4 regions of the Streptomyces sp. NPDC097129 genome follow, and region 1 is predicted to be linked to each of the others. Evidence: riboswitches for the same ligand, from Rfam matches in the RefSeq annotation. Region 1 holds a riboswitch; each other region holds the start of a gene.

Evidence for each region. A riboswitch is a leader RNA that binds a small molecule or an ion and turns the genes downstream of it on or off. The one in region 1 is predicted to bind cyclic di-AMP.
Region 2: it holds a riboswitch for cyclic di-AMP, as region 1 does, so the genes downstream of both, AC0B9F_RS10145 (M23 family metallopeptidase) here and AC0B9F_RS20940 (transglycosylase SLT domain-containing protein) in region 1, are expected to answer to the same signal.
Region 3: it holds a riboswitch for cyclic di-AMP, as region 1 does, so the genes downstream of both, AC0B9F_RS20060 (transglycosylase family protein) here and AC0B9F_RS20940 (transglycosylase SLT domain-containing protein) in region 1, are expected to answer to the same signal.
Region 4: it holds a riboswitch for cyclic di-AMP, as region 1 does, so the genes downstream of both, AC0B9F_RS36435 (M23 family metallopeptidase) here and AC0B9F_RS20940 (transglycosylase SLT domain-containing protein) in region 1, are expected to answer to the same signal.

Annotation. Positions count from the first base shown of each region.
Region 1 is NZ_JBVOQE010000007.1:81,766-86,267, forward strand. Features, by position in the region: gene AC0B9F_RS20930 (hypothetical protein) at 30-593, opposite strand; gene AC0B9F_RS20935 (HAD family hydrolase) at 739-1,545, shown strand; gene AC0B9F_RS20940 (transglycosylase SLT domain-containing protein) at 1,555-2,049, opposite strand; cyclic di-AMP (ydaO/yuaA leader) riboswitch at 2,053-2,240, opposite strand; gene AC0B9F_RS20945 (polyprenyl synthetase family protein) at 2,814-3,824, shown strand; gene AC0B9F_RS20950 (LolA family protein) at 4,205-4,502, shown strand, end outside.
Region 2 is NZ_JBVOQE010000002.1:996,736-1,001,237, forward strand. Features, by position in the region: gene AC0B9F_RS10130 (bifunctional acetate--CoA ligase family protein/GNAT family N-acetyltransferase) at 1-62, opposite strand, end outside; gene AC0B9F_RS10135 (HPr family phosphocarrier protein) at 243-524, shown strand; gene AC0B9F_RS10140 (GntR family transcriptional regulator) at 708-1,400, opposite strand; gene AC0B9F_RS10145 (M23 family metallopeptidase) at 1,611-2,354, opposite strand; cyclic di-AMP (ydaO/yuaA leader) riboswitch at 2,367-2,520, opposite strand; gene AC0B9F_RS10150 (M16 family metallopeptidase) at 2,780-4,168, opposite strand; gene AC0B9F_RS10155 (M16 family metallopeptidase) at 4,165-4,502, opposite strand, start outside.
Region 3 is NZ_JBVOQE010000006.1:353,010-357,511, reverse strand. Features, by position in the region: gene eno (phosphopyruvate hydratase) at 1-915, opposite strand, end outside; gene AC0B9F_RS20060 (transglycosylase family protein) at 1,195-1,926, opposite strand; cyclic di-AMP (ydaO/yuaA leader) riboswitch at 1,930-2,098, opposite strand; gene AC0B9F_RS20055 (transglycosylase family protein) at 2,281-3,372, opposite strand; gene AC0B9F_RS20050 (cytochrome P450 family protein) at 3,500-4,502, opposite strand, start outside.
Region 4 is NZ_JBVOQE010000022.1:53,981-58,482, forward strand. Features, by position in the region: tRNA gene AC0B9F_RS36425 (tRNA-Met) at 10-83, shown strand; gene AC0B9F_RS36430 (PP2C family protein-serine/threonine phosphatase) at 454-1,575, shown strand; cyclic di-AMP (ydaO/yuaA leader) riboswitch at 1,815-1,971, shown strand; gene AC0B9F_RS36435 (M23 family metallopeptidase) at 1,983-3,017, shown strand; gene AC0B9F_RS36440 (aldo/keto reductase) at 3,208-4,152, shown strand; gene AC0B9F_RS36445 (PrsW family intramembrane metalloprotease) at 4,212-4,502, opposite strand, start outside.

The DNA.
Region 1 (4,502 bases):
CGCGTGCTGCCAGGCCAGGAAGCCGGCGATCAGTTCGGGAGGGTTGGCCGCCTCGGTGGCCTCCACCTCCCAGCCGGGGCAGTCCATGTCGAAGACGACGACCGGCAGCGGGCGGCCGAGGATCTGCTCGATCCGGCCGCTCGTGTGCAGATGCCGGGACCGACGCAGGCGTCGGCGAAGTACAGGCGCAGCAGGTCGTCCGCCGCGTCCTGCTCGGCGCGCACCGAGTCGGGCAGGGCGGGGTCGTCGGGGTCGCCGTCGTACCAGAGGCCCAGCTGCCGGGCCTGCGCGGTGAAGAGCGGGGCGCCCACCGGGTCCTCGGGAAGGTTGCCGAGCATCTCGAAGCCGTCGAGGAGCCAGCAGGCGTAGTTCCAGCGGGCCTCAGCCGGGTCCTCGGGGCGCCTTTCGCGCTCGTACTGGGACTCGGTGGTGTAGCCGATGGCCACGTAGGGGTGGCGGTCGTCGTGGTCGAGACGCCAGATGCGGAAGGAGAGGGCGTAGATGCCGGGGACGTCGGCGGCGGGGAAGCGTTCGAGGACGCCGTCGGCGGCCCGCCTCAGATGCTGCTGGAAAGGGTCCGGTCCGGCTGTCACGTCGTGTGTCTCCCCGTGGACGACTGAGCGAGGTGTCAGCCTGCCACGGCGTCACGGGGCCCGGCGGGGCCGGGGCGGGGAGGGCCGGGGAGGAGGGCCGATCGGGCGGTGAACGGGTGACCTGCGGGGTCCGTATTCTCTGATCATGGCCGCACCCCTTGCATATGCACTCATCGCCACTGACCTGGACGGAACGCTGCTGCGCGGCGACGACACGCTCTCCGACCGGTCCTGGGACGCGCTCGTGCGGGTGGCGCGGGCCGGCGCCCGGCACCTGGTGGTGACGGGCCGTCCGGCGCCCCGGGTGCGGCCCCTGCTGGAGGACCTGGGCAGCACGGGACTCGCGGTGTGCGGCCAGGGCGCGCAGGTGTACGACGCGGAGGCCGGCCGTCTGCTGTGGTCGGTGACGCTGGACCGGGAGCTGGCCGAGACCGCGCTCGGCAAGATCGAGGCCGAGGTGGGAGAGGTGTACGCCGCGGTCGACCAGGACGGCGCGGACGGGCTGACGCTGATCGAGCCCGGCTACCGGATGCCGCACCCGACGCTGCCGGCGGTGCGGGTCGGGCGGCGCGACGACCTGTGGGGCGAGCCGATCAGCAAGGTGCTGCTGCGCCATCCGGAGCTGTCCGACGACGAGCTGGCGGCGACGGCCCGCGCGGTGGTCGGTTCCCTGGCGACGGTCACCATGTCGGGGCCGGGGACCGTGGAGCTGCAGCCGTGCGGTGTCACCAAGGCGACGGGGCTCGCGCTGGCGGCCGACCATCTCGGGCTGGGCGCGGAGCGGGCGCTCGCGTTCGGCGACATGCCGAACGACATCCCGATGTTCGCCTGGGCCGCCCGCGGGGTGGCCATGGCCAACGCCCATCCAGAGCTGAAGGCCGTGGCCGACGAGGTCACCTTGTCCAACGAGGACGACGGCATCGCCGTCGTCCTCGAACGACTCTTCGGGTGAGGCGGTGGCTCAGTACGCGCTGAAGACGTTGTCGATCGAGCCGTAGCGGGCGGCCGCGTAGTTGCAGGCCGCGGTGATGTTGGCGATCGGGTCGTACGGGTCCATGGACGTGCCCGACACGTGGTAGGCGAGGAACGTCGGGTCGATCACCTGGAGCAGACCCTTGGACGGGGTGCCGGCGACCGCGTTGGAGTCCCACAGGTTGATGGCGGCGGGGTTGCCGGAGGACTCGCGGATGATGTTGCGGTAGATCCCGTTGTAGGTGCCGGGGATGCCGTGCTGGGACATGATGTCCAGCGACTGGCGGATCCAGCCGTCGAGGTTGTTCGGGTAGGCCGAGTTCGCGGCGGTGATCACGGTGGCGCTGGTGGCCGGCGTGGCGGCGGAGGCGCTGGTCGCGCCGAAGAGCGGCAGCGCGAGAGCGGCGGCACCGGTGCCGGCGACGGCGAGGGTGCGGACGATGCGGGACGTGCGGGTGCGGCGGTGCTGACCGGCAGCAGGCATGGCGAATTTCCTCTCCGGCGCCTGCGAGGTGAGCTGTCGGGTTCGGGCTGGAGATGCCCGGCCGGCCGCGGATGCGGCACGGCTTCACCCCGAGCCGGTCCGGGGCGTCGTCGGGATGACGACGTCCGGCTCGGCGACTTACCTGGGTCCCCCGCTCCTGCCGTACACGGATGAGTTGGTCCGATGTGGGTGCCGGACGGCGGCAGGATTAGGCGTCCATCCGACAGGCCGGGAAGTTATGCGAGAGCACATGCCGGGAACAAGTAGCGGTTTCACCTATCGCCCTGGATGACCTTGGTCGGGCTGTTTGGGGTGCTTGATCCTTTGCGATCGCCAAGGCTCAACTCGCTTGTGGGGACTGGCGAAATGCGGGGCAGAAGGACCGGAGGGCGGTGAGGGGTGCGCGTGACCCAATTCACTGACGTCACAGCTGCAACACATTTGGTACCAAGGTGACCAAGGTGAATCGGCTGATTAATTACGGCAAAACGGGCAGTCCGGTCGTGTTGCGGCGCGGTGGGGCGGGGCGGCTCGCGGAGGGTGGGGGGTGGTCTTCATGGCGAGCGCATGGTTGATATCCATACTTTTCACCTGATCATCTTTGATCAGTAAACATATCGGACGTGATCCGGAACCGCCTGGCCTGTAACCGTGGGCGCTATCGGTGATCGAAACGTGACCGGATACGCTGACTTGAGTGATGGCAGCGACCTATCGACAAACCGTGTAATCGCCAACCGGCACCAGCAGACAGGAGACCCCTCGTGACCGTCGTCGGGCCGTTCGGGCTTAGCGTGCGGGACCAGGCTCTCGAGGCCGATGTCCAGGCCGGATTGGCGGCTGTCGAGGAAGGGCTGCTCGAGGCCACCAAGAGCGAGGTTCCCTTCATCACGGAGGCCGCGCAGCACCTGGTGCGGGCGGGCGGGAAGCGGTTCCGGCCGCTGCTCGTGATGCTGGCGGCGCAGTTCGGTGACCCGTATGCGCCGGGTGTCGTGCCGTCGGCCGTCGTGGTCGAGCTGACCCACCTCGCCACGCTGTACCACGACGACGTCATGGACGAGGCCGCCGTACGGCGCGGCGTGCCCAGCGCGAACACCCGGTGGGGTAACTCGGTCGCCGTACTGACCGGCGACTTCCTCTTCGCGCGGGCCTCGCAGATCCTCGCCGACCTCGGGCCCGAGGCGGTGCGGGTGCAGGCCCTGGCGTTCGAGCGGCTGGTCACCGGGCAGATCCTGGAGACCGCTGGGCCGCAGGACGGGCGCGACCCGGTCGACCACTACCTCGAGGTGCTCGGCGGCAAGACGGGCTCGCTGGTGGCGGTGTCGTGCCGGTTCGGCGCGATGATGTCCGGAGCCGACGAGACGGTCGTGGACGTGCTGACCCAGTACGGGGAGCGGCTGGGCGTCGCCTTCCAGCTGGCCGACGACGTGCTCGACATCGCCTCCGACTCGCACGAGTCCGGCAAGACGCCGGGAACGGACCTTCGCGAGGGCATCCCGACGCTGCCGGTGCTGCGGCTGCGGGAGCGGGCCGAGCGGCTGGGCAAGCCGGAGGACCGCGCGCTGTGCGAGCTGCTGGACTCCGACCTGAGCGACGACGCGCGACACGCCGAGGCGCTGACCGCGCTGCGGGCGCACCCCGCGCTGGAGCAGGCGCGGCGCGACACCGTCCGGTACGCCGAGGAGGCGCGGGCGGCGCTGGCGCCGCTGCGGGAGTGCGACTCCAAGGCGGCACTGATGGAGCTGTGCGACGCGGTCGTGCACCGGGCGGGCTGACCGAAGCCTTGCGGCCCGCCGGCCCGGCCCTCCTGTCCCTTCTCCGACGGTGACGCTCCCCCGGGCGTCGGCCCCCGCCCCCGGGCGTCGGCCCGCACCCCCGGGTGGAGTCCGGGCCTCGTCTCCGTAGCTCTCCGGTAGCCCACCTCCCCTACGGGTAGGGGCTGCTGACCGCCTGCCATGTCATACCCCAGCAGTACATGCAGTTGCGTCCACGGAGTGACGCTTCCCGGCGGCCGATTTGGTCTCATGGAAAGCACAGAGGACACCACTCCTCACCGATTCGGGTGAGAATGGCGGCTTGGGGTGGGGCCCGCCGGGAGCACATGCCGAGGGTCACGGGACGGACAGCCGCCGCCGACGACGGAGGTAGCGCACACATGGCACCGTATGGAAGCGATGACAGGACGACGGCTGTGCAGGAGCCGGCCGGCCCGTCGGGCGGGGGGCGTCGCAGGGCCGCGCGGTACGTCGTGCCCGCGACCGTCGTGGGGGTCGCCGCCGCGACGATCGGGATCGTTCCCGCGCTCGCCAGCTCCGGTGACCCGGACCTGCCGAAGATCAGCGCGAAGCAGCTCATCGAGAAGATCGCGGCGTCGGACGTCCAGCAGCTGTCCGGCACCGTGCGGATCAGCACCGGCCTGGGGCTGCCCGACTTCGCCGGGCTCGCCGGCGGCC
Region 2 (4,502 bases), on a different contig from region 1:
CGCAGCACCACGTCGGCCTCCCAGTGGGCGGGGTACTCCTGCCTGTCCGACGCGCTCTGCATGGGGCCCAGAGTACGGCTCGCGTACGACAACGGCGCGGGGCACTCTGTGGAGGACGGATGCCGGGTCGAGGCCGAGGCCCGGTGATCGCGTCCGGATGGGGTCGCAGGACCTCTCCGGGCATGCTTCACCTTATGGGAAACTGGTCTAGACAACCCTGAGAAACTGAAGGGCAGCAACACATGGCTGAGCGCCGCGTCAACGTCGGCTGGGCCGAGGGCCTCCATGCCCGCCCCGCCTCCATCTTCGTCCGAGCCGCCACGGCCGCAGGCGTCCCGGTGACGATCTCCAAGGCCGGCGGCACCCCCGTCAACGCGGCCTCCATGCTGGCCGTCCTCGGCCTGGGCGCCCAGGGCGGCGAGGAGATCGTCCTCGCCTCCGACGCCGAGGGCGCGGACGCCGCCCTGGACCGTCTGGCGAAGCTGGTCTCCGAGGGCCTCGAGGAGCTCCCCGAGACCGTCTGAGTCACGCATGACCGTCTGAGTCACGCATAAAAGAAGCCGCGTCGGCCTTTCGAGGCCGGCGCGGCTTTTCTTTTCCCGCCCCTCCGTGACACAGGAGGGAATCGACGACTCGAAAGAAAGCGTCAAAAGGGCAGCACTTTCAGCGGGGCACAGATATCCCGTTCTTTGTATACGGCGCTCGTGTTAATGCCGTAGGCCCGACGTGTTTACGGGATGTTGCGAACTCCTCACCCGCCCGGGGCCGTCGCCACTGAAGCGGCGCAGCCGGTACGCGGCGGTGGAGCGCTCGGTGTGCAGGGCGGCGACCGCGCGGGCCCGCTCCCCGTCGCCGCGCGCCACGGCGTCCGCGATCGCGCCGTGCTCGGTCCAGGTCCGTACGGGGTCGGCCGACGGCTCCACCGCGTACATCCAGGCGAGCTTGTGGCGCAGCTGGGTGAGCGTCGCGGTCAGCGCCTGGCTCCCGCACGCCTGGACGAGCGTCTCGTGGAACCAGCCGCCCAGGGACCGCAGGTCGTCGCCGGTGCCGTGCCTGGCCCGGTCCTGACCGAGGCGCACCAGGCCGCGCAGCACCTTCAGATGCGCCTCGGTGCGCCGCTGGGCGGCCCGCGCCACGCCGAGCGGCTCCAGCAGCATCCGCATCTCCAGCAGGTCGGCCGCCTCCTGCTCGGTGGGTTCGGCCACGCACGCGCCCGCGTGCCGCCGTGTCACGACGAAGCCCTCGGCCTCCAGGGTGCGCAGCGCCTCTCGCACGGGCACCCTGGAGACGCCGTAGCGGCGGGCGAGGAGTTCCTCGGTGAGCCGGCTGCCGGGTTCGTGGACGCCTGCGACGATGTCGTCCCGGATCGCCGTGCACACCGAGTGCGCCGGAATACGCATGTCCGACCTCCGCCTTGATCCCCGTGAAACGCCGACGATGGACGCGTGTTCCGTGACTCTATTCCAAGGGGACGGAATTTCCGACGGCAGAGCGGATTCCATGGATATTTTTTGGTCAGTTCACCGGGGTTTCCGGGAGAGGAGGCGAAAACGACGAAAGCCCCGGCACGGTGGGCCGGGGCTTCGCGATGCTGGTGCCGTTCTCGGGCGTCAGACGTTCACGCCGTGCGCGCGCAGATAGGCGACCGGGTCCATGTCGGAGCCGTAGTCGGGGCTGGTGCGCGCCTCGAAGTGCAGGTGCGGGCCGGTGACGTTGCCGGTCGCGCCGGACAGGCCGATCTGCTGGCCGGTGACGACCTGCTGGCCCACGACGACGCCGATCGACGACAGGTGCCCGTACTGGCTGTACGTGCCGTCGTGCATGCGGATGACGATCTGGTTGCCGTAGGCGCCGCCCCAGCCGGTGTCGACGACGGTGCCGTAGCCCACCGCGTGCACCGTGGTGCCGGTGGCGGCGTGGAAGTCGATGCCGGTGTGGTGGCCGGAGGACCACAGGGAGCTGCTGGCCTCGTAGCCGGTGGAGACGTAGGAGTGCGCGATCGGGGCCGTGAAGCTGTTCAGGCGCTTGCGCTCGGCCTCGCGGGCGGCGCGCTCCTTGGCCTCGTGGGCCCGCGCGGCGGCGGCCTGGCGGGCGGCCTGCTCGATGGCCGTCTGCTCGGCGGCCTGCTTCTGGGCCTCGGCCTGGGCGTCGATCTGCGCGGCGACCGTGTCGTCGACGCTGATGACGGGGAGCAGACCGGTCTGCTCGGCGGAGGTGTCGGCGGCGAGGGCGGGGGCCGCGAGGGCGCCGATGACGCCGGTGGTGGTGAGCGCGGCGATGCCGGCGGCCTGCGTGGTGGTGCGCTTCATCCGGCTCGGACGGCGGTGCTTCCCGGTGGCGCTGACGAACGCCATGTGGTGGCTTGTCCTTTCCTTCCCTCTCGCCTACCGGGTTAGCTGACGGGTTCGGAGCAGGAAGGTCTCCTACGGACTCCCTCGCGGGCGCCCGATTCACCCCAGGGACGTGTGGGTCCCCGGCTCCCCTGGCTCGCGCCGTACGGGGACTCGGCGATGGCTGTCCGGTGCCGCGGGTGCGGCGCACTGCCTGACGGACAGCCCGGACGAAAGTACGGTGATCGACCTTCAATCCTCAAACGAAACAGGGGTTTTGTAGCGCATCCCACAGGTCAGACAGGCAACCTCCGTCCCAATTCGGGCATATGTGGGATGCCGCGCCTTCGATCACAAACAGACCTGTGGATACGGCCCTGACATGGCCTGTGGACATGGCAGGGGCCCTGGTGCTCCGTCAGGAACCAGGGCCCCACGCGCGTGTGCGGCTACTCCGCGCTCACCACGGTGACGGCGCCGACGCCGAGGGCCTCGACGGGCTCCTTGATCTGCGCCGCGTCACCGACGAGCACGGTCACCAGACGGTCCACCGGGAAGGCGTTGACGACCGCCGCCGTGGCCTCCACGGTGCCGGTCGCGGCGAGCTGCCGGTACAGCGCCGCCTGGTAGTCGTCGGGCAGGTGCTGCTCGACCTGGTCGGCGAGCGTGCCCGCGACGGCGGCCGCCGTCTCGTACTTCAGCGGGGCCACCCCGACGAGGTTCTGCACGGCGACGTCGCGCTCGGCGTCGGTCAGGCCGTCCGCCGCCAGGGTGCGCAGCACCTTGAAGAGGTCGTCCAGCGCCGGGCCGGTGTTCGGCGTGTCCACGGAGCCGCTGATGGCGAGCATCGCCGCGCCCGTGCCGTCGGGGGCGGAGCGCAGCACCTGGCTGAAGGCGCGCACGCCGTAGGTGTAGCCCTTCTCCTCGCGCAGGACGCGGTCCAGGCGGGAGGTGAGGGTGCCGCCCAGGCAGTACGTGCCGAGCACCTGCGCGGGCCATACGCGGTCGTGCCGGTCGGGGCCGATCCGGCCGATGAGCAGCTGCGTCTGGACGGCGCCCGGGCGGTCGACGATGACGACGCGGCCGGTGTCGTCGGCGGTCACCGCCGGCACGGGGCGCGGCTCGGTGCGCGAGCCCGTCCAGGCGCCCAGGGTGTCGCCGAGGAGGTCGTCGAGGTCGAGGCCGGTCAGGTCGCCGACGACCACCGCGGTCGCGGTGGCGGGGCGCACGTGCCGCTCGTAGAAGGCACGCACGGCGGCCGCGTCGACGGTGGCGACCGTCTCCTCGGTGCCCTGACGCGGACGCGACATGCGCGAGGTCGCCGGGAACAGTTCCTTGGACAGCTCCTTGGCGGCGCGGCGGGCGGGGCTGGCCAGCTCGTGCGGGATCTCGTCGAGGCGGTTGCGCACCAGCCGCTCGATCTCGCTGTCGGCGAACGCGGGCGCTCGGAGGGCGTCGGCGATCAGACCGAGGCCCTTGGCCAGCCGGGAGGCGGGCACCTCCAGGCTGAGCCGGACGCCCGGGTGGTCGGCGTGCGCGTCGAGGGTGGCGCCGGCGCGCTCCAGCTCGGCGGCGAAGTCCTCGGCGGAGTGCTTGTCCGTGCCCTCGGAGAAGGCGCGCGCCATGATCGTGGCGACGCCGTCCAGACCGGCCGGCTCGGCGTCCAAAGGCGCGTCCAGGAGCACCTCGACGGCGACGACCTGCTGGCCGGGGCGGTGGCAGCGCAGCACGGTCAGGCCGTTGTCGAGCGTGCCGCGCTCGGGGGCCGGGAACGCCCACGGCTTGGCCTCGCCCGCCTGGGGCCGGGGGTGGAAGTCCATCGTGGCGAGCTCGGTCACTTGGCCGTCTCCTCGTTCTCGTTGCCTGCCTCTACGGTCGCTTCCTGCTCCGGGTCCTCCGGCACGTCGGCGTCCTGGGCGGCCTCCGGCGTCTTCGGCTCGTACACGAGCACCGCGCGGTTGTCGGGACGCAGGCGGGCCTTGGCGACCTCCTGCACCTCCTCGGGCGTCACTTCGAGGACGCGCTTGACGGCGGTGAGGGCGAGCTGCGGGTCGCCGAACAGGACGGCGTAGCGGCACAGTTCGTCGGCGCGGCCGGCCACGGTGCCGAGCCGGTCCAGCCACTCGCGCTCCAGCTGGGCCTGCGCGCGTTCCATCTCCTCGGCCGTGGGGC
Region 3 (4,502 bases), on a different contig from region 1:
GACCTTGTCGCCGAGCTTGTCGGTGATGGTCTTCCAGCCGGCCCAGTCGTCCTCGAACAGCGGGTCCTCGATGGACACCAGCGGGTAGGCGTCGACCAGCTCGGCGTAGTACTCGGTCATCTCGGCGGCCGAGCGGGTCTTGCCCTCGAAGACGTAGGAGCCGTCCTTGTAGAACTCGGACGCGGCGACGTCGAGGGCGAGGGCGATCTGCTCGCCGGGGGTGTAGCCGGCCTCCTGGATCGCCTCGAGGATCAGGTCGAGGGCCTCGCGGTTGGAGCCGAGGTTCGGGGCGAAGCCGCCCTCGTCGCCGAGGCCGGTGGCCAGGCCCTTGGACTTCAGGACCTTCTTCAGGGTGTGGTAGACCTCCGCGCCCCAGCGCAGCGCCTCGGAGAAGGACTCCGCGCCGATCGGGGCGATCATGAACTCCTGGATGTCCACGTTGGAGTCGGCGTGCGAGCCGCCGTTCAGGATGTTCATCATCGGCACCGGCAGCAGGTGCGCGTTCGGGCCGCCCAGGTAGCGGAACAGCGGCAGGTCGCTGGCCTCGGAGGCGGCGTGGGCGACGGCGAGGGAGACGCCGAGGATGGCGTTGGCGCCGAGGGAGCCCTTGTTGTCGGTGGCGTCCAGGTCGAACATGGCCTGGTCGATCAGGCGCTGCTCGGTGGCGTCGTAGCCGACCAGCTCCGGGCCGATCTGCTCGATGACGGCCAGGACGGCCTTCTCGACACCCTTGCCCTGGTAGCGGCTGGCATCGCCGTCACGGAGCTCGATGGCCTCGAAGGCGCCCGTCGAGGCGCCGGACGGAACGGCGGCACGACCGGTGCTGCCGTCGTCGAGGCCGACCTCGACCTCGACCGTGGGGTTGCCTCGGGAGTCCAGGATTTCCCGGGCTACGACGACGTCGATGGACGGCACGAGCATCTCCTTCGTGGATGTGACGCTGGAAGTGCGGGGCTGGTGAGCCTTGCGACTAGAGCCTAACCGCCCCGGGGCCATCGGCCAGCCGACCGACCGGCCCGTGGACAGACAGACCGTACCCATTGTTCATCCACGGAACAAAGGGGGGTGCCGTTCCGGCTGAACGGCCGGGAAACACCGGAAGACAAAGCCCCGCCCCGGTGCGTACGGGGGAAGACGCACCGGGGCGGGGAGCCCGTGGGGACGGGGAGCGGCCCTCGGCCGGCCGGCTGCCGCTTACTTCAGGTGCAGCTGCTGGCCCGGGAAGATCAGGTTGGCGTCCTCGACGATGTCCTTGTTCAGGTCGAACAGCTTCTTCCAGCCGCCAGCGACCTTGTGCTTCTCGGCGATGGAGCTGAGGGTGTCGCCCTTGACGACCTTGTACTCGCCGTCGCCCTTCTTGACCTTCTTGCCGGTCGGGGTGGTGACGGTCTTGGTGCTCTGCTTCTTCGGCGTCTGCGCCGGGCGCTCGCTGGAGCGGGAGGCGCTCTGCTGCTCCGTGGAGCGGGTCGTGGTGGCGCCCTGGGAGGACGAGCCGCTGCCCTGGGAAGAGCTGGAAGAGCTGGAGGAGCTCGAGGAGCCGCCGCCGTTGTTCGGGGTGTTCGACAGGCCCGTGCCGCAGACCGGCCAGGCGCCCTTGCCCTGGGAGGCGAGGACCTTCTCGGCGACCTGGATCTGCTGCGCCTTGCTGGCCTGGTTGGCCTGCGGGGCGTAGGCGGTGCCGCCGTACGCGGCCCAGGTGGAGGCGGAGAACTGCAGACCGCCGTAGTAACCGTTGCCAGTGTTGATGGACCAGTTGCCACCGGACTCGCACTGCGCGACCGCGTCCCACTCGGAGGTGGTGGCGGCGGAGGCGTTGCCGGCCGCCATCAGCGGGGCGGCGACGGCGGCGCCGGTCACGCCGGCGAGCGCGATGGCGCGGGTGGCCTTGGAGGGACGACGGTGCTTGCCCTTGCCGGAAAACAGCATGGTGGATCCCCTCACCGACGCCTGCGAGGTGAGCTGTCGGGTTCGGGCCGGTTGAGTTGCCCGGCCACCCCTCCCGTGGGAGGTGTGGCTTCACCCCTAGCCGCTCCGGCTCAACTGCCGGGCACGGCGCTTACCTTGGGTCCCCCGCTCCTGCCTGCGGCGCGTTATGCGACGACTGTTCCCGTGCGGCCGCTGGCAGGATTCGGCGTTGCGGCCGCCGGAGCTCGCGGTGGCGAGCGGTCATGACCGTAGACAGGCGATCGGCCGAATTTCAAAGACGATCACGGCTTCTGAGACTCATCCCACACTTTCACCAAAGCGGACATTAGTCTCGAAACAGGGCGTCAACTCCCGCTACTTTCGGCCCGTTTCGCCACCGACAAGCAGTGTCTGACCGGGCACGATGTGGCCCGGGTCGGCGCCGATCGCGTCCCGGTTCTCCGCGTACAGCGCGCGCCACCCGCCCTCGACGCCAAGGGAGTCGGCGATGGACGTGAGGCTGTCCCCGTCGCGGACGGCGTAGCGCGAGGCGTGCCGGCCCGAGGCGGGCGTCGCGCCCGCTTGGACCGTGTCCTCCGTGGCGCCGGCGCCCCGGTGGCGTCCGCCGCCGTCGAGGGCGCCGGTGTCGACGAGCCCCGAGGAGCCGACGATTTGACGCAGGGTGTCCGGATCGTCGTCCTTTGCGGCAGCCGCGGAGGGACTGTCGGACGGCTGTGACGTGCCGGTTCCGGAACTCCCGGACGCGCCGGGCTCGGTCGCGGCGCCCGTGGACGGGGCGGCGGACGACGCACCGTCAGAGGGCTGCGCGGAGACACCCGTGGAGGGCGTCCCGCTCGCCGTGCCGGAGGGCGTCCCGGAGGAGTCGGGCAAGCCGGGCGAGTCCACCGAACCGGAGGTTCCGGATGATTCGGCGGTACCGGTGGATCCGGACGTACCGACTGAACCGGAGGAGCCGGTCGGACCGGGGGAAGCCGGGGCGGAGGAGCCCGAGCCGGCGGTGGAGCCGGCGGACACCGAGCCGCCGCCCGCCGTGTCGCCCGCGACGCCCGTGTCGACGTCGGGTGCGGAGGTGTCGGCGGACAGGCCCGCGGTCAGCCCGCACAGCGTCCAGTGGCCGACGCCCTGGTCGGCGAGGACCTTCTCGGCGACGGCTATCTGCTGCGAACGGCTGGCGAGATCGGGCCGGGCCGCGTACTCCAGGCCGCCGTGTCCCTCCCAGTCCTCCTGCGACAGATGCAGGCCGCCGTACAGCCCGATCCCGGGGTTGTCGCTCCAGCGGCCCTGGCTCTCGCACTCGGCCACCTTGTCCCACGTCGTACCGTCGGCCGCGTGGGCGCTCGCCGCGCCGAGCAGCGGGATGGCGATGGCGGAGCCGGTCACTCCGGCCGCGACGAGGAGAGCCGGAGCCTGACGGGGGCGACGGTGTCGGCCGTTCCCGGGGAGCATGCGGTGACCTTTCGCGAGACAGCAGTGACCGGCGCGGCGCCTGGAGGCACCGGCGTCGCGCTGACGAGTGAACGTATCGGCAGACGATCGCCAGTCACAAGTTCATGCCGCGCAGATCACGTGAAGATCACATAGTTGAAGAGGTGTCAGTTTTCTGTGCGGGTGCGGGCGTGAACGTCACGGGCAACTGCCGCAGACCCCGCATGATGAGGCCCCCGCGCCAGCGCAAGTCGGCCGGTTCGGCGTCCAGTCGGAGGTCGGGCAGCCGGGTGAGCAGGGTGGCGAGGGCGCTCTGGCCCTCCAGACGGGCCAGCGGGGCGCCCAGGCAGTAGTGGATGCCGTGGCCGTAGCCGAGGTGCTGGTTGTCACGGCGGGCGAGGTCCAGCACGTCGGGCCCGGGGAAGCGCTCCGGGTCGCGGTCGGCGGCGGCCAGGACGACGAGGACGGGATCGCCGGGGGCGATGTCCTGCCCGCCGACGGTCAGCGGCTCGGTGGCGAACCGCCAGGTCGCCAGCTCCACCGGCCCGTCGTAGCGCAGCAGTTCCTCCACCCCGCTCTCCAGCAGCTCGCGCTCGCCCCGGGCGAGGGAGTCCTGCAGCCGGTGCCACTGCTCCGGGTGCGTGAGCAGGGCGTAGGTGCCGTTGCCGATGAGGTTGACGGTCGTCTCGAACCCGGCGAACAGCAGGATGAACGCCATCGCCGCGGCCTCGTTCTCGGTGAGGTGCTCGCCGTGGTCGGAGGCGCGGATCAGGGCGGAGATGAGGTCCTCGCCGGGGGCGGGTTCGGCGGGCAGCGCCTGCCGCTTGCGGTGGATCAGCTCGGCGAGATAGCCGCGCATCTTCTTCACCGACCGGGCGACCCCGCCCCTGGGCCCGCCGCCGTGCCGGATCATCATCCCGGCCCAGTCCCGGAAGTCGTCCTGGTCCTCGCGGGGAACGCCGAGCAGGTCGCAGATGGCGTAGATGGGCAGCGGGAAGGCGAACTCGTGGATGAGGTCGGCCGAGCCCCGCTGCGCGAACCCGTCGATGAGGTGGTCGGTCAGCTCCTGAACGCGCGGCGCGAACTCGGCGACCCGGCGGGGCGTGAACGCCTTGCTGACCAGGCGCCGCAGCCGGGTGTGGTCCGGCGGG
Region 4 (4,502 bases), on a different contig from region 1:
TCACAACGACGCGGGGTGGAGCAGCTCGGTAGCTCGCTGGGCTCATAACCCAGAGGTCGCAGGTTCAAATCCTGTCCCCGCTACTGAAGGCCGAGGGCCGGAAGCCGAAAGGTTTCCGGCCCTCGGTTTTTTCGTCGTCAGCCTCCTCTTCTCTCCGCGCCCGGCGTCATCCGGTCGGCCCTCACCGCTCGCCGCCCCCGCCCGCACCGGAAAACCTGTACGGGCGGGACGACGGCGGACAGGGACGGTGGGAGAAGAGCGGTGCGGCCTGGTGACGCGACGGACGACGGGCCGTACCCCGGCGCCGAGAGGTACGTCCCCGAGGCCGGGGAGGGCTCCCCGGCCGACGGGTGGGCGCCCGGCGCCGGGGCCGCCCCGGAGGCCGACGCACGCGCCTCCGCCCTCGGCCTCGGGTCCGGTCCCCGCGCCGCCGTGCGGCCGGCGGGCGGCCCGGTGCCGGACCCCGGGCCCGGGGACGGCGGCGAGCCGCGGCCCACGGAGGGCCGGAGGATCTCCGCCGCGCGGGCCTTCGTACGGATCCTGCCGGTGCTGCTCATCGCGGCCGGCGCGGTCTACGACTACTGCACGCCGTCCGACTTCACCGCGGCCCCCTTCTTCACCGCCGCGCCCCTGGTCGCCGCCCCGCTCTACAGCCGCCGCGGCACGCTGCTCACCGGGCTCGCCGCCGTCGCCGTCATGCTCGGTCTGCACCTGACGATGGGCATCGTCTGGCACACGGACGCCGTCACCGAGCTGGTGACCGTCGCCACGGTCGCCGTCCTGGCCGTCCTCATCAACGCCCTCGCGCGCCGCAGCAGCGAGCAGCTCGCCTCCGCGCGCGAGGTCGCCGAGGCCGCCCAGCGCGCCGTACTTCCCGAACCCGCCGAGCGGATCGGCGGGTTCCAGATCGCCGCCTGCTACGAGGCCGCCCGCGCCGACGCGTTCATCGGCGGCGATCTGTACGCCGTGCAGGACAGCCCGCACGGCGTCCGGCTGATCGTCGGGGACGTGCGCGGCAAGGGCATGGGCGCGGTGGCCGCCGTGGCCGTGGTCATCGGCGCGTTCCGCGAGGCCGCCGAGCAGGAGGCCACGCTGGAGGCGGTCGCCGAGCGGCTGGAGCAGGCCCTGAGCCGCGAGGGCGCCCGGCGCGAGGGCCTGGACGCGTTCGAGGGGTTCACCACCGCCGTCCTCGCCGAACTCCCGCACGGCGACGGTGTCGTCCGCGTCGTCAACCGCGGTCATCCGCCACCGGTGCTGCTGTACGCCGACGGCACCCTGCGCACGCTGCTGCCCGCCGAACCCGCGCTGCCGCTCGGCATGAGCGAGCTGGGCCCGTGGCCCGACCGCGCGGAGGAGGCCGTCTTCCCCGGCGGGGCCACGCTGCTGCTGTACACCGACGGCCTCTCCGAGAGCCGCGACCGCCACGGCCGCTTCTACGACGTCGAGGCGCGGCTCGCCGGACGGGTCGTCACCGCGCCCGGCGCGTTGCTGGCCGCCGTCGCGAAGGAGGTGCGCCGGCACTCTGGCGGCGGGATGGCCGACGACATGGCGCTGCTCGCCGTACGCCGTCCGTGAGGTCACCATGCGTGAGCGGATGACCGCCCTGCGCATAACAATTGACGCACCATCATCAAAACGAGGTTTTGGACGTGACGCCTGAGAGGCGGTCAACTGCCCCTTTTGCGGCGGTCGTGGCGTGTAAGTCCTGGCCAGGAATGTTAATGATCAAGCCGAACGGCTTGGAATCCGACCTCCGGGTCTATTAACGTTCGATAACGCAGCGCGGTCGTCCCAGCCGTCACGAGAGGCGGCTCCGTGCTCACGCGCCGAATCCCGTAGGGAACCGGGGAACCACCACCTTGGGGTGAATCTCGCGTCAGCCGCCGTCGTCCGACGGCCGGTATACGCGCGTAGGAGACCTTCCTGCTCCGAACCCGTCAGCTAACCCGGTAGGCGAGACGGAAGGAAAGGAGTACGCCCGCGTGGCGTCCAACCAGCCTGCCCCGACAGCCCCGTTCGTGCCGAGTCAGCAGGGCCCCGAGGCCCTTGTCTACGGCGGACACCGCACCGACGAGGGCCCGTGGGAGGAGTGGAACCCCACCGAGGACTCCGTCCGTCCCGTCCGTGGCCGGCACCGCGTCGCCAAGCAGCGCGGCGGACTCGCCCGCAGCTCCACCGTCCTCGGCGTCGGCGTCATCGCCGCCGTCGGCGCGGGCGGCATGGCCAGCGCGCAGACCGGCAAGCCGCCGGTGTCCATCTCCCTGCCCGATCTGCCCTCGGTCGGCTCGCTGATCTCCGACCACGCGGACGCCGGGCCGCAGGGCTCCGCCACCCCGCTCAGCGACATCGGCGTCGCCTCCGAGAATGACGGGCAGCACACCACCGACGCCGGTGAGGCGCTGCGCAACCGGATCATGGCTCAGGCCGAGTCGCAGCAGGTCCAGGTCGACGTCAAGGCGCAGGCCGCCGCCGAGGCCGCCGTCACCCGGCAGGCCGCCGAGACCGCCGCGCGGGCCGCGAAGGAGGCCGCCGCCAAGGCCGCCGCCGCGAAGGAGAAGGCGGAGCAGGAGGCGAAGCAGAAGGCCGAGGCCGAGCGCCTCGCCCAGCTCGCCAAGCAGTTCACGCTGCCGACCTCCTCGTACACCCTCACCTCCCGCTTCGGGCAGGCCGGCTCGATGTGGTCCTCCGGGTACCACACCGGCCTCGACTTCGCCGCCCCCACCGGCACGCTGATCAAGGCCATCCACAGCGGCACCATCACGGAGGCGGGCTGGGCCGGCTCCTACGGCTACCGCACGATCCTCACCCTCGACGACGGCACCGAGCTGTGGTTCTGCCACCAGTCGTCGATCAGCGTCAGCGTCGGGCAGAAGGTCGCCACCGGCGACGTCATCGGCCGCGTGGGCGCCACCGGCAACGTCACCGGGCCGCACCTGCACCTTGAGGTGCACCCCGACGGGCAGGCCTCCGGCATCGACCCGATGGCGTGGCTGCAGGGCAAGGGCCTCACCCCCTGACCTCGTGCGCCACCCCTGATCCCCGGCGGTCCTGACGGCATCCCCCCCGACGTCAGGGCTGCCGGTCGCTGTCTCACGTGCTGCCGCCCAGCGGTGCTGTTCACACCGTGCTGGTTTCCGAGCGGAATGGGTCGGTCCGGAATGGGCCGGTCCGGAATGGGTCTGCCCTGCCGGGGCGTTGACGCAGAGCATGACTGCTCTCCGCAAGCTCGGTACGTCCGACCTCGAGGTCTTCCCGCTCGCTCTCGGCGGCAACGTCTTCGGCTGGACCGCCGACGAGACGACGTCCTTCGCCGTCCTCGACGCCTACGCCGCCGCCGGCGGCAACTTCATCGACACCGCCGACTCCTACTCCGCCTGGGTCGAGGGCAACCGGGGCGGGGAGTCCGAGACGATCATCGGCAAGTGGGTCAGGGCCCGCGGCAACCGCGACGACGTCGTCATCGCGACCAAGGTCAGCCAGCACCCCGAGTACCAGGGCCTGTCCGCCGCCACCATCAAGGCCGCCGCCGACGCCTCCCTGCGCCGCCTGGACACCGACCGCATCGACCTCTACTACACCCACTTCGACAAGCCCGAGGTGCCGGTCGAGGAGATCATCGGCGCCCTGGACGAGCTGGTGAAGGCCGGCAAGGTCCGCCACATCGCCGCGTCCAACATCTCCGCCGAGCGCCTGCGGGCCTCCCTGGAGTTCTCCGACCGCGAGGGCCTCGCCCGCTACGTGGCGCTCCAGCCGCACTACAACCTGGTCTCCCGCGACACCTACGAGGGCGACCTCCAGGACGTCGCCGCCCGCGCCGGCCTCGCCGCCGTCCCGTACTACGCGCTGGCCTCCGGCTTCCTCACCGGCAAGTACCGCCCCGGCACGACGGTGGACAGCCCGCGGGCGGGCGGCGCCGCGCAGCACCTGCGGTCCGAGCGCGGACGTGACGTCCTCACCGCCCTGGACGAGATCGCGCGGGCCCACGAGGCCCCCGTCGCCACGGTCGCGCTCGCCTGGCTCGCCGCGCAGCCGACCGTCGCCGCCCCCCTCGCCTCGGCCCGCACCACGGACCAGCTCCCGGCGCTGCTCGGCGTGGCGGACCTGACCCTGACGGAGGCGGAACTGGCGCGGCTCACGCAGGCGTCGGCCTGACCGACGCCCGCCCGTGCCCTCGGTGACGCCCGCCGTGGCTTCGGTGGCGCGTGGCCTCTCTACGACCGGTAGGGGTTGTACGCGGGGTACGCCGGCTGCGCCGCGTACCCTGCGTGGCCCATGTGCCCGGCCCCGGCGTACGGCAGGTGCGGCGTCGCCGCCCCGGGGGCCGGCCACGGGTGCGCGGGCCACGGCAGCATCACCGGCACCGGGGGCGCGGCCGCCCGGGCCGCGTACTCCAGCGCCGGACGCGCCAGCTCCCGCAGCCGCCACACCTCGTTCAGCAGCTCCCTTTCCCGTACGACGAAGTCGGCGCCGGCGCGGCCGCGGCGGCCCCGGTGCCGCAGGAA